Regions from separate parts of the Streptomyces sp. NPDC058308 genome, predicted to be linked through region 1. Evidence: riboswitches for the same ligand, from Rfam matches in the RefSeq annotation. Region 1 holds a riboswitch; each other region holds the start of a gene.
What was found. A riboswitch is a leader RNA that binds a small molecule or an ion and turns the genes downstream of it on or off. The one in region 1 is predicted to bind cobalamin.
Positions count from the first base shown of each region.

Region 1 (4,272 bases):
TCGGCTCCAAGGGGCTCTCGCTGGCCGTCGCGGTCACCGGCATCCTCGCCACGATGCCGTACATCGCGCTCCAACTGGTCGGCATCCAGGCCGTGCTCGACGTCATGGGCGTCGGCGGCGGCCCCGACACCAACTGGTTCGTCAAGGACCTGCCGCTCCTCATCGCGTTCGCGGTGCTCGCCGCGTACACGTACTCGTCCGGTCTGCGCGCGCCCGCGCTGATCGCGTTCGTGAAGGACGGCCTGATCTATCTCGTCATCGCCGTCGCGATCATCTACATCCCGATCAAGCTCGGCGGGTTCGACGAGATCTTCCGGGCGGCGAGCGACAAGTTCTCGGCGACGAACGAGGCGGCGGGCAAGCCCGTCGCGGGCCTCGCGCCGGGCGAGGCCGGGCAGTGGACGTACGCGACGCTGGCCCTCGGCTCCGCGCTCGCGCTGTTCATGTACCCGCACTCGATCACGGCGACGCTCTCCTCCAAGAGCCGCAACGTGATCCGCCGCAACACCACGATCCTGCCGCTCTACTCGCTGATGCTCGGCCTGCTCGCGCTGCTCGGGTTCATGGCGATCGCCGCCGGGGTGAAGGTGGAGAACGGTCAGCTGGCGATTCCGCAGCTGTTCGAGAACATGTTCCCCGACTGGTTCACGGGCGTCGCGTTCGCCGCCATCGGCATCGGCGCGCTCGTCCCCGCGGCGATCATGTCGATCGCGGCCGCGAATCTCTTCACCCGCAACATCTACAAGGACTTCCTCAAGCCGGACGCGACACCGCAGCAGGAGATGAAGGTCTCCAAGCTGGTCTCGCTCCTGGTGAAGGTCGGCGCCCTCGCCTTCGTCCTCACCATGGACAAGACGGTCGCGATCAACTTCCAGCTGCTCGGTGGCATCTGGATCCTGCAGACGATGCCCGCGCTGGTCGGCGGCCTGTTCACCCGGTGGTTCCACCGCTGGGCGCTGCTCGCGGGCTGGGCGGTCGGCATGGCCTACGGAACGCTCGCCGCGTACGGCGTCGCCTCGCCGACCCAGAAGCACTTCGGCGGCTCGTCCGACGAGATCCCCGGCATCGGCGAGATCGGCTACATCGGCCTGACGGCGTTCGTCCTGAACGTGGTCGTGACCGTGGTCCTCACCTTCGTCCTGAAGGCGCTCAAGGCCCCCGACGGCGTCGACGAGACGTCCCCGGAGGACTACACGGCCGACGCGGGCGACCCCGGCGTCATAGAGGAACTGCCGAAGGCGACGGCGGGCGCCGGACACTGAGAGCCTGTGTCATAACCCGCTGCGCACAGCGGCAAAGGGCCGCCGGAAATCCGGAGGCCCTTTGTCGTACCCGTGTTGCACACTGCGCCGCATGGACATCACGATCAGGCGGGCACGGCCCGAGGAGTACGGGGCGCTGGGTGATCTCACCGCGCGGGCCTATCTCGAAGACGGACACCTGGACTTCGGGGCGGAGGACCGCTATCTGCCCGTACTGCGGGACGTGGCGGGGCGCGCGGCGCACGCCGAGATCCTGGTGGCCGCGGCGGACGACACGACGGCAGGCGGGCTGCTCGGCGGCGTGACCTTCGTGCCGTCCTGCGGCCCCGTGGCCGACATCGCGCGGGAGGGCGAGTCGGAGATCCGCATGCTGGCGGTCTCGCCCGGGGCGCGCGGCCGCGGTGTGGGCGAACTCCTGGTGCGCGCCTGCGTCCAGCGGTCCAGGGACGCGGGCAGGGACCGGCTCGTGCTGTCCTCCTCGCCCTCGATGCGGACCGCCCACCGGCTCTACGAACGCCTCGGCTTCGCACGGACCCCGGAGCGCGACTGGTCCCCGGTCCCCGGCCTCCCACTGCTCACCTACGCGTTGACACTCTAGGTCCTGTCGTCAAACTCGCGTCGTTCGCCCGGAGGGCGGCCTCGCGGCGTCTGGTGCGTGCGATCGCAAGGCGGAGGGTCATCCCGGTACTGGGCGTACCGGGATGAGCCCGACAACGCGGCGAGCGTGCGTGCCAGGCGTCGCGAGGCAGACGGGAGTTTGACGACAGGGCCTAGGGGCCACTGTCCGAGCCCGCCGCGCGATCCGACACAAGATGTAGGCCTGCTTCAGCAGCGCGACACAAGATGTATGCTCGTGCTCGCTGTCGCCGCAGGGGAATCCGGTGCAAGTCCGGAACTGTCCCGCAACGGTAGACGTGTACGCATTTGTCGTGCGCGGAGTCCGAAGACCTGCCGGCAGTGCACCCGAGTCGTCCGGCCCGGGTGCCGACCGTCCGGGCCTCGTGGAATGGGCCGGTGGACGCGGTACGCCGCCCTGCCCGGGTGCGCCCGTGTGTGCCGATCCCTCCCCAGGCCCAGAGCCGAGCGAGGGAGAGCCCCACGTGACCATCGCGCCCGCCGAACCTGCGTCAGCGCTGGCACCGCAGCCCACCGACAGCGCTGAGGGTACCGACGCGCCGGGGACCGCGCTGCTGCGCACCCTGACCGACCTCACCGCCGACCTCCCCGACGCCGACCCCGGCCGGGTGGCGGCCGCCGCGCTGCGCGGCCGGTCGGCCAGGGCCGACGAGAGTGAGCTCCGGGAGCTCGCGACCGAGGCGGCCGCGGGGCTCATCTCCGAGGACCCTACGTACTCGAAGCTCGCCGCCCGGCTGCTCTCCCTCTCCATCGCCGCCGAGGCCGCCTCGCAGGGCGTGCGCTCCTTCACCGAGTCGATCGCGGTCGGCCACCGCGAGGGCCTGATCGCCGACCGCACCGCCGCGTTCGTGACCGCGCACGCCGCCCGGCTCGACGCGCTCGTGGAGAGCGCGCTCGCGGACGGCGCCGACTTCCGCTTCGGCTACTTCGGCCTGCGCACGCTGCACAGCCGCTACCTGCTGCGCCACCCGATCACCCGGCAGGTCATCGAGACGCCGCAGCACTTCATGCTGCGCGTCGCGAGCGGCCTGGCGGAGACCGACTGGGACACGGCGGCGGACAGCAGCCGCGCGGTCGGCGAAGTCGCCTCGCTGTACGGGCTGATGAGCCGCCTGGACTACCTGCCGTCCTCGCCGACGCTCTTCAACTCCGGCACCCGCCACCCGCAGATGTCCTCCTGCTACCTCCTCGACTCCCCGCTGGACGAGCTCGACTCGATCTACGACCGCTACCACCAGGTCGCGCGGCTCTCCAAGCACGCGGGCGGCATCGGCCTCTCGTACTCCCGCATCCGTTCGCGCGGTTCGCTGATCCGCGGCACGAACGGGCACTCCAACGGCATCGTGCCGTTCCTGAAGACGCTGGACGCCTCGGTGGCCGCGGTGAACCAGGGCGGGCGGCGCAAGGGCGCGGCCGCGGTCTACCTGGAGACCTGGCACTTTGACATCGAGGAGTTCCTGGAGCTGCGCGACAACACCGGCGAGGACCAGCGGCGCACGCACAACCTCAACCTCGCGCACTGGATCCCGGACGAGTTCATGCGCCGCGTCGCCGCCGACCGGGAGTGGTCGCTGTTCTCGCCGTCCGACGTGCCCGAGCTCGTCGACCTGTGGGGCGAGGAGTTCGACGCCGCCTACCGCCGGGCGGAGGCCGCAGGACTCGCCAGGAAGACGATGTCGGCCCGCGACCTCTACGGCCGCATGATGCGCACCCTCGCGCAGACCGGCAACGGCTGGATGACCTTCAAGGACGCCGCCAACCGCACCGCGAACCAGACCGCCGAGCCCGGCCACACCGTGCACTCCTCCAACCTCTGCACGGAGATCCTGGAGGTGACGGACGACGGCGAGACGGCCGTCTGCAACCTCGGCTCGGTGAACCTCGGCGCGTTCGTGGAGAACGGCGACCTCGCGTGGGACCGTCTCGACGAGACCGTCCGGACCGCCGTCACCTTCCTCGACCGCGTCGTCGACATCAACTTCTACCCGACCGAGCAGGCGGGCCGCTCCAACGCCAGGTGGCGCCCGGTGGGCCTCGGCGCGATGGGACTTCAGGACGTCTTCTTCCAGCTGAAGCTTCCCTTCGACTCCCCCGAGGCGCGGGCGCTCTCCACCCGTATCGCCGAGCGCATCATGCTCGCCGCGTACGAGACCTCCGCCGACCTCGCCGAGCGCAGCGGCCCGCTGCCCGCCTGGGAGAAGACCCGCACCGCGCGCGGCGTCCTGCACCCCGACCACTACGACGTCGAGCTGACATGGCCCGAGCGCTGGGCGGCGCTGCGGGAACGCATCGCCGCGACCGGCATGCGCAATTCGCTGCTGCTCGCCATCGCGCCGACCGCCACCATCGCGTCCATCGCGGGTGTCTACGAGTG
Region 1 covers NZ_JBHVZA010000008.1:103,875-108,146, forward strand. Annotated here, with positions in the region: gene mctP (monocarboxylate uptake permease MctP) at 1-1,262, shown strand, start outside; gene ACFVYL_RS13585 (GNAT family N-acetyltransferase) at 1,354-1,860, shown strand; cobalamin riboswitch at 2,097-2,233, shown strand; gene ACFVYL_RS13590 (ribonucleoside-diphosphate reductase subunit alpha) at 2,363-4,272, shown strand, end outside.

Region 2 (4,272 bases), on a different contig from region 1:
CATGTTGTGGATGGAGAGGTAACCCGCGATGGAGGGGCACCCGGTGGCCAGGGCCTCGAACACGAGGGTTCCGTCGGTGCGGCCGAGCCCGGAACCGCCGTGCTCCTCGGATACGTAGACACCACCGAGGCCCAGTTCGGCGGCCTTGCGCAGGACGTCCACAGGGAAGTGTTTGTCGCGGTCCCAGGCGACGGCGTGCGGCGCCAGATACGTGTCGGCGAAGTCGAGTGTGACCTCGGCCAGTGCGAGCTGGTCCTTGGTGAGGGTGGTGGCCATCGATGTCATCGCCGTCATCCCATCGTCGGGATGGTGAAACTCGCGCCCTCCCTGGCCCCGGAGGGCCAGCGCGAGGTGACGGTCTTCGTACGGGTGTAGAAGCGGACGGCGTCGGGGCCGTGCTGGTTGAGATCGCCGAAGCCGGACCGCTTCCAGCCGCCGAAGGTGTGGTAAGCCACCGGGACGGGGATCGGCACGTTGACCCCGACCATGCCCGCGCCGACGCGGCGGGTGAAGTCGCGGGCGGTGTCGCCGTCCCTGGTGAAGAGGGCGACGCCGTTGCCGTAGGGGTGTTCGGTGGGCAGGCGCAGAGCGGTCTCGTAGTCGGCCGCGCGGACCACGCACAGCACCGGGCCGAAGATCTCCTCACGGTAGATCCGCATGCGGGGCGAGACGCGGTCGAAGAGCGTGGCTCCGGCAAAGAAGCCGTTCTCGTGACCGGGCAGCGTGAAGTCCCGTCCGTCCACGACCAGTTCGGCCCCTTCGCTGACGCCGACGTCCACGTAGCGGCGGACCCGGTCGAGCGCGTCGCGGCTCACCAGCGGGCCGAAGTCCGTCCCGGGGTCGTCGGAGCGGCCGATGCGCAGGTCCGCGACGCGTTCCTTGAGCCGGGCGACGAGCGCGTCGGCGGTCCCCTCGCCCACGGGGACGGCGACCGCGATGGCCATGCAACGCTCCCCCGCCGAGCCGTACCCGGCACCGATGAGGGCGTCCACGGCCTGGTCGAGGTCGGCGTCGGGCATGACGATCATGTGGTTCTTGGCGCCGCCGAAGCACTGGGCGCGTTTGCCGTGCGCGGCGGCGGTGGCGTAGATGTGCGCGGCGATCGGCGTGGACCCGACGAAGCCGAGCGCCTGGACCCGGGGGTCCTCCAGGAGGGTGTCGACGGTCTCCTTGCCTCCGTTGACGACGTTCAGGACACCGGGCGGCAGGCCCGCCTCCAGGAACAGCTCGGCGAGCCTGAGCGGTACGGAGGGCGCGCGTTCGGACGGCTTGAGGACGAAGGAGTTGCCACAGGCGAGCGCGGGGGCCGCCTTCCACAGCGGGATCATCGCGGGGAAGTTGAACGGGGTGATCCCGGCGGTGACACCGAGGGGCACCCGCAGGGAGTGCACGTCGATGCCGGTGCCGGCGTTGTCGGTGAACTCGCCCTTCAGGAGGTGCGGGATGCCCGCGGCGAACTCGACGACTTCGAGGCCGCGTTGCAGGTCACCGTGGGCGTCGGCGACCGTCTTGCCGTGCTCGCGGGAGAGCAGCCGGGCCAGGGACTCCCGCTCCTCGTCGACGAGTTGGAGGAAGCGCAGCAGGACGCGGGCGCGCCGCTGCGGGTTCCACTCACCCCACGCACGCTGCGCCGACTCGGCGTCGGCGATCGCCGCGACCGTCTCGTCACGCCCGGCCAGCGGCACATGTGCCTGTACGCAACCGGTGTTGGGGTCGTACACATCGGCGAAGAGCCCGGACGCCCCGCGCACATGCTTGCCGCCGATGAAATGTGTCAGTTCACGGACCATGAGAGCCTGCTCTCGTCAGGTGAGTCCGGGGATGGCACGGCAGGCCGACGACGCCACCGGGTGAGGTGGGCGCGCGGTTCTGACGTGGGACGCGAAGGCCTAAGAGCCGTCGTGGAGTCGGGCGTCGACAGGGGTCGCCGCTCGCTTCGCCGGATCACCTGGGTCGTGGTCACGGACCGGTGCCATGCGTGTCTGCTCCATCCTCGTGGACAACACGGAACACCCCGCGGCCGGTATCCTGACTCCCGGATCAGCGCACGTTCCCCTGCCTTCCCGACGGGACTTGCTCCGTCAGTGGCGTATCGCTCGGCGAGAACGCACTCCCCGGTCACAGTGGCGGGACCGCGCCGGATTCACACCGGCTTCCCTGCACCGCGGGCTCTGGTCACGAACATATAGTTGGACGTCCTAGTAAGTCCACCCCGTCGGGCGAGTCGGTGTCCGCCCGCTCACTCGCCGTCCTTCAGCTTGACGATCCTGCCGTCCTTGTCGAGCGTGTGGTCGTTCCAGTACGTGCCCCACTTGTCCCCGACATGCTCGGGGACCTTCCCCTCCGGGTAGCGGGCGTAGCCCTTGGGCGGCTCTTCTCCGTCGGGCTGACACGCGGACCCGCTGCTGCCCACCCGCAGGACGGGATACTCGCCGCCGCCACAGGTCGCGTCCTGCGTGGAGCAGCCGGAGAGCACGGCGCCCGCCACGCCCGCCAGCGCGAGTCCCACCACGGCCCGCGCCGCACGGCCGCCGACCGCTGGCGGGGCGGTACGAACTCGGTTCTTCCTGGCCACTGTTGACTCCTTCACGTCGACTCGTCATGCCGTTGCCACACCAGCTTGCGCGAGCCGTGGATCCCGATCATGAGTACGGATACTCAAAGACCGGCTACCTCGATGACGAGAGTGAGCGCGACGGGGATCACCCGCACGTGATCCCGCATCCGTACGTCAGGACAGCGTGCCGACCACGTCGCGCACCTGACCGGCGACCGACTCCGGGAGCGGCGCGTAGTGCAGGCCGGACAGTTCCTTCTGGCCCGCCTTGCTCGCCGTGTACGTCAGGAACGACTTGAGGGCGGGCAGCGTCTCCTTGCGGTTCCCCTTGTCGCAGACGATCTCGTAGGTCACCTGGACGATCGGGTACGCGCCCGGATTCGCGGCGCCGTAGCGGAACTTCAGCTTCATGTCCCGGCCCTTGCCCGCGACGCGCGCCTGCGCGATCCCGGCAGACGCCGTCGTGGGCGTCGGTGCGACCGGGGCGGGCGCGCCCGTGTCGATGCTCACGGTCTCTATCCGCCGGTCCCGCGCGAAGGACAGCTCGAAGTAGCCGATGGCGCCGAACCCCGAGGTCACCTCCGATGCCACGCCACTGGACCCGCTCGCGGAGGCGCCACCCCCGCCCTGCCAGGCCTTGCCGACCGGGTGGGCCCAGGCGCCGGGCGCCGCGCCCGCGAGGTAGGCCTGGAAGTTCTGCGTGGTCCCGGAGTCGTCCGACCGGTGCACGGGGCGGACCGGCATGGACGGCAGATCGGCGTCGGGGTTGAGGCGCCGGATCTCCGGGTCGTCCCAGGAGGTGATCTTCCGGTCGAAGATCCTGGCGAGGGTCGGAGCGTCCAGGACGAGGTCCTCCACGCCCGGCAGGTCGTACCCGATCGCGATGGGCCCGCCGACCATGGGCAGGTCGATCGCGCGCCCGCCCCGGCAGACGCCCTTCGAGCGCTCGACCTCCTCGGGCTTCAGCGCGCTGTCGGAGCCGCCGAACGCGGTCGCACCCCGCAGGAACTGCGCGCCGCCCGCCCCTGAGCCGATCGGGTTGTACGCGATCCGCACGCCCGGGCACACGCTCTGGTACTGCTTGATCCAGTACTTCATGGCGTTCTGCTGGGCGCTCGACCCGGTGCCCGGAACCTTGCCGGTGTCGGCGCAGTCGATCCCCGCGACGGCGGAGGAGCGCGCGGCGGCGCGCTCGTCGCCGTCCTCGTCGTCACCCCCGATGCCCGCGACACCGCATCCCGCCAGGGAGAGCGAAAGGAGGGCCGTGAGGGAGACCGCCGTGCGCGTTCTGCCTCCTTGGTACGTACGTCCTGGACGTGGGCGTTGCAACGTTGTCCCCTCGGGGTACCGCGACATGGATCTCGACCGGCTCCGGGCCGGACCTCAGATGCTCGCCGATCCACGACAGCGGCGGGTGAAGCAGAGGCGAACATCGAGCGACGTGCTGCGATACGGGGACCGAGCGGTAGGCAGGCCGGTACGCACGGTGTTCGGCGGGCAGGGCAGGGCTCGGAGGGGATGGCCTCTCGCGGACGTCCCCCAGGGGCATGTCCTAAACTCCGCCTCATGAAGATCACGCCTGCTGCCGTCGCCCAGGACCTGGCCCCGGCCGGCGTGCTCCGGGCGTCCATCAACCTGGGCAACCCGGTCCTCGCCCAGGGCACTTCGGCGGCACCCTCCGGCATCACCGTCGACATCGCACGCGAGATCGGCGA
Region 2 covers NZ_JBHVZA010000009.1:108,321-112,592, reverse strand. Annotated here, with positions in the region: gene ACFVYL_RS14770 (acyl-CoA dehydrogenase family protein) at 1-276, opposite strand, end outside; gene ACFVYL_RS14765 (CoA-acylating methylmalonate-semialdehyde dehydrogenase) at 291-1,790, opposite strand; cobalamin riboswitch at 2,001-2,182, opposite strand; gene ACFVYL_RS14760 (SCO0607 family lipoprotein) at 2,240-2,575, opposite strand; gene pstS (phosphate ABC transporter substrate-binding protein PstS) at 2,732-3,886, opposite strand; gene ACFVYL_RS14750 (transporter substrate-binding domain-containing protein) at 4,124-4,272, shown strand, end outside.
Region 2: linked by a shared signal. The riboswitch ahead of ACFVYL_RS14765 (CoA-acylating methylmalonate-semialdehyde dehydrogenase) and the one ahead of ACFVYL_RS13590 (ribonucleoside-diphosphate reductase subunit alpha) in region 1 are both predicted to bind cobalamin.

Region 3 (4,272 bases), on a different contig from region 1:
TCGGTGGCCGCCGCGCTCGGGGCCGTGGTCGCGGTCTTCCAGTGGGGCTGGCTCGCGGACATCGTGGGCGTCGACCAGCCGGGTCCGATCATGAGCATGATGCCGATCTTCATGATCGGCGTGGTCTTCGGCCTGGCCATGGACTACGAGGTCTTCCTCGTGACGCGGATGCGCGAGGCGTACGTCCACGGGGCGCGCCCCGGCGAGTCGGTCGTGACCGGCTTCACCCACGGCGGACGGGTCGTGGCCGCGGCCGCGATCATCATGATCAGCGTCTTCTCCGGCTTCATCATGGAGAACGACGACATGATCAAGATGATGGGCTTCGGTCTGGCCATCGCCGTCCTCTTCGACGCCTTCGTCGTCCGCATGGCGATCGTGCCCGCGGTCCTCGCCCTGCTCGGCAAGTCCGCCTGGTGGCTGCCGCGCTGGCTGGACAAGCTCCTGCCCAACGTGGACGTGGAGGGCGAGAAGCTGCACAAGAACCTCGGCGACACGGGGGCACCCGAGGCCGAGACGGACCGGGAGCTTGCCCCTGCGGGCAGGTGAGACACGACGGTCCGGCGCGGGCGGGCCGGCCGGGGCACCCCTGAGGGGAAGTGCCTCGGCCGGCCCGCCCGGTCTTTTTCCCGGCTCCGTCGGAGCCGGGGACGTGCGCCTCAGCCGCGGTCCGCGTAGACCATCCAGACCTGCCCCGGGGCGAAGGGCATCGGTTCACCGTTGTCGCGGGTGAACGCCGTGCCCCTGGTGGCCGCGGAACGGTTCCAGCGCGTGGGGTAGGCCCTGCCGTCGCGCAGCACCAGCGCCCGGCCGCTGCCGACCGTCTCGATGTACGGCGTCACCGCGCCGTTGACGTCCTTGAAGCGCGAGGGACGCATGTTCACGTACTGGATCACGACGGTGGCGGCGCCGAGCCGGGACCCCGACGTACTGAGCGCGGGGGCGCCGTCGAAGGAGGCGAGCCACCGGTGCTCCCGCGGCGACCAGTCGAAGGTGTGGCTGGCGGCGGAGTAGCGGACGGTCCGGCTGCCGGTGGGGGCGCCGCCCGCCGGAGCGGGGCCGAAGCGGAAGCCGATGTCGGTCGGGTGGCCGGCCCGCGGCGCCGAACGCAGCAGCGCCCGCGGGCGTACGAAGAGGTTGTGCGGGGCGGGCCGGGCGCTCTCTCGGAAGTAGGCGCGCGGCACACGGTCGTGCGGGCGGGCGTACAGCGGGGCTTCCCTGAGCACCTTCTGCAGAGCGCTGCGCACCCCGGAGTAGGCCAGCACGGGCCGGCCGAACTGGCGCAGGAGTTCGGTGTCGGACTCGCGCGCGCTGCGCACCGGGCCGACCGACTCCGGAACCCTGCTGGAGTACACGCCCATCAGGCGGCTCATGCCGCCCTCGACCTTCTCCACGTAGATGATGTCCGCCTGGTCGAGACCGGTGTGCGGCCGTGCGGCCCGCGCGTTGTCGAACTTCACGGCCAGGACCGGTCCCTGGCTGGTCGGCTGCCCGGTGAAGGGTGACGGGGTCCGGTGCGCGGCACCGTCCCCGTGTGCCGGTGCACTCGCGAACGAGGGGGCGCTCACGGCGAGCGTCGCCGTGGCGACCAGCGCGAGCACGCGGGTGCCCAGACGGGTGCGGCGGGTGGCCCGTACTGGCCTGGCTGCCATGGGGACGTCTCCATTCGTGGCGGAACCGGTGTTGCCTGACGCAGCCGCAGGTCTACCGCCCCGGACCCCGGCCTCAATCGCCGCTGGGCCATCCACCACCGCCACATCACTCTTTACGGGTGCCCGCCGCGTGGCTCCGCCCCGAACCGCGCTCCGGGGTGCGTGAGCGCTCCCCGGGGTGCTCCGACGGCGGCCGGTCTTGGCCATGTACGCGCCACGCGGTACCGTCACTGCGATATCGACGACAGCTCGACGGAAGCCGGTGTGACTCCGGCACGGTCGCGCCACTGTGTGCGAGCGGTCCCCGTACCGCTCGTGAGTCAGACCCGTGGCTGTCGTCCTCTGCACCACCGAGACGGGACGCGAACTCCCGAAGGAGGCACCACCATGGCGCAACACGCCGCTCAGCCGACCGCCGACGCACCTGCCGTACCGGTCAAGCTGCCGCTGAAGGTGATCGCCCCATGGGCGGTCTTCTTCGGAATCCTGATGCTGGTCCTGCTGTACTTCGTCGGCGCCGAACAGGGCGCCACCTCCGTGTTCAGCGGCGCGGAGGTCCATGAATGGGTGCACGACGCCCGCCATCTGCTCGGCTTCCCCTGCCACTGACTGCCACTCACCAGGGGAAATTCGGCCCGCTCATGAACTCGACAACCGTACGCAACCTGCTCGTTCGAGGCATGCTCGCCGGTCTCGGGGCCGGCGTGCTCGCCCTCGTCATCGCCTACTGGCTCGGTGAGCCGAACGTCGACGCCGCCATCGACTTCGAAGAGGCCCACGCGAGCCACGCACACGGGGACGAGGTCGAACTCGTCTCCCGGAGCCTGCAGTCCACGGCCGGCCTCGCCACCGGCGTCCTCGTCTACGGGGTCGCCTTCGGCGGCATCGCCGCGCTCGCCTACAGCTTCGCCCTCGGCCGCGTCGGCCGGTTCGGCCCGCGTGCGACGGCGCTGCTGCTCTCGGGCTGCGCGCTGCTGGCCGTGTACGTCGTGCCGTTCCTGAAGTACCCGGCCAGTCCGCCCGCTGTCGGCAACCCCGACACCATCGGCAAGCGCACCTCCCTGTATCTGCTGATGATGGTGCTCAGCGTGCTCCTCGCGATCGCCGCGACCCTGCTGGGCAAGCGGCTTGTGCCCGCGCTCGGTGCCTGGTACGCGACCGTCGTGGCCGTGCTCGGTTTCGCCGTGGCCATTGGACTGGCCTACGAGTTCCTGCCCGTGATCAATGACGTTCCCGAGCATTTCCCGGCCGCCCTGCTCTGGCGTTTCCGGCTCTCCGCCCTCGCCATGCAGGCCACGCTGTGGGGTGCCTTCGGGCTGATCTTCGGGGAGTTGGCGCAGCGCCTGCTGCTGCCGAAGCCCGCGGCGCCCACGCCCGGGAAGCCGGTCGCGGCGGACCGGTAGGGCGGCGGAGTGCCCGGACACCCCGATCTGCCGACGGCTCGCGATCAGTTGCGCGTACTCGTCGGGGGGCCGTCTCGTCGTCGCGGGGCCGTGCTGCTGGCCCGCCACCCTGACCAGTGCCGCTGGACCGAGCGCGTCACGCGGCACCGAGCGGGCAGCCGAGCCGCATGTTCCAGCGTCCGGAGCGTCCGCTGAGTTCCGTCGTCGACAACGGCAGGACATCGAACCGCCAGAAGGCGGACAGCGGCGCCCCCGTCGCATGGACGGCCGCCGCCCGCACCACCTCGGGCTCCACAACGGCGACGACGCGTCCGGACGGGGTGTCCGCCCGGAGCGCGTCCAGCCACTCGGCCACACGCGAGCACACGTCCGCCACGGACTCTCCGCCCGGAGCCGCGGCCTCCGGCTCGGTCAGCCAACGGCCCACCGCCTGCGGTTCCGCGGCACTCACTTCCTCCAGCGACCTGCCGCGCCACCTGCCCGGGTCGAGACCGGCCAGAGAGGGTGCCTCCAGGCGCGCCCCGAGGCCGAGTGCGTCGGCGGTCTGCGCACAGCGCGCGCCGGGGGAGACGAGGACCTGGCATCCCGTGGGCAGGGTTCCGGCCGCCCGACGCGTCTGTGCCGCGCCGGCCGGGTCGAGGGGCTCGCCGTCGCCGAACACGCCGCGCCGCGCCGCGGCGGTCAGGGCAGGCGCGACGAGCAGCACGCGCGTGGTCACTGGACGTCCTTCCGCTGGTGGGTGCCGGAGCCCGCTTCCGCAGGCTTCGGGTGCGCCGCACCCCGCACGAATCGTCGGAGGTGCGCGCGCACGGCGTCGGGCCGCTCCAACCAGGGTTCGTGCCCGGCGCCCTCGATCCGCGTCAGTGGAAGACCGAGCCGGAGCGCCAGTGAAGCGAGTGATGACAGAGGGCGCGGATCGTCGGTCCCACCGAGGAGCTCCGTTCGCGCGGGCAGGCGCGCGGACAGGTCGTCGAGATGTTCGTCGAGCGGGTCCGCGCGGCCTTCCCTGCCGAGGTCACCGTTCATCGCCCAGTTGACCGGGCGCCGCCGCCGGGCGCTCTGCGCGGCCCAGGCCCATCCGCGTCCGGGATCGGCGTGGTCGGTGAACCAGGACAGGGTGAGCAACTCGACTTCCTGCTCCTCCGTGCGGCCCGGCAGTTCCTCCAGTGCGCGGAGCCGCTCCCGCCGCGCCGCGGACATGCGGCGGCCGCGCTCCG
Region 3 covers NZ_JBHVZA010000027.1:75,060-79,331, forward strand. Annotated here, with positions in the region: gene ACFVYL_RS30220 (MMPL family transporter) at 1-549, shown strand, start outside; gene ACFVYL_RS30225 (DUF3048 domain-containing protein) at 660-1,652, opposite strand; cobalamin riboswitch at 1,861-2,003, shown strand; gene ACFVYL_RS30230 (CbtB-domain containing protein) at 2,040-2,261, shown strand; gene ACFVYL_RS30235 (CbtA family protein) at 2,294-3,055, shown strand; gene ACFVYL_RS30240 (histidine phosphatase family protein) at 3,192-3,773, opposite strand; gene ACFVYL_RS30245 (alpha/beta fold hydrolase) at 3,770-4,272, opposite strand, start outside.
Region 3: linked by a shared signal. The riboswitch ahead of ACFVYL_RS30230 (CbtB-domain containing protein) and the one ahead of ACFVYL_RS13590 (ribonucleoside-diphosphate reductase subunit alpha) in region 1 are both predicted to bind cobalamin.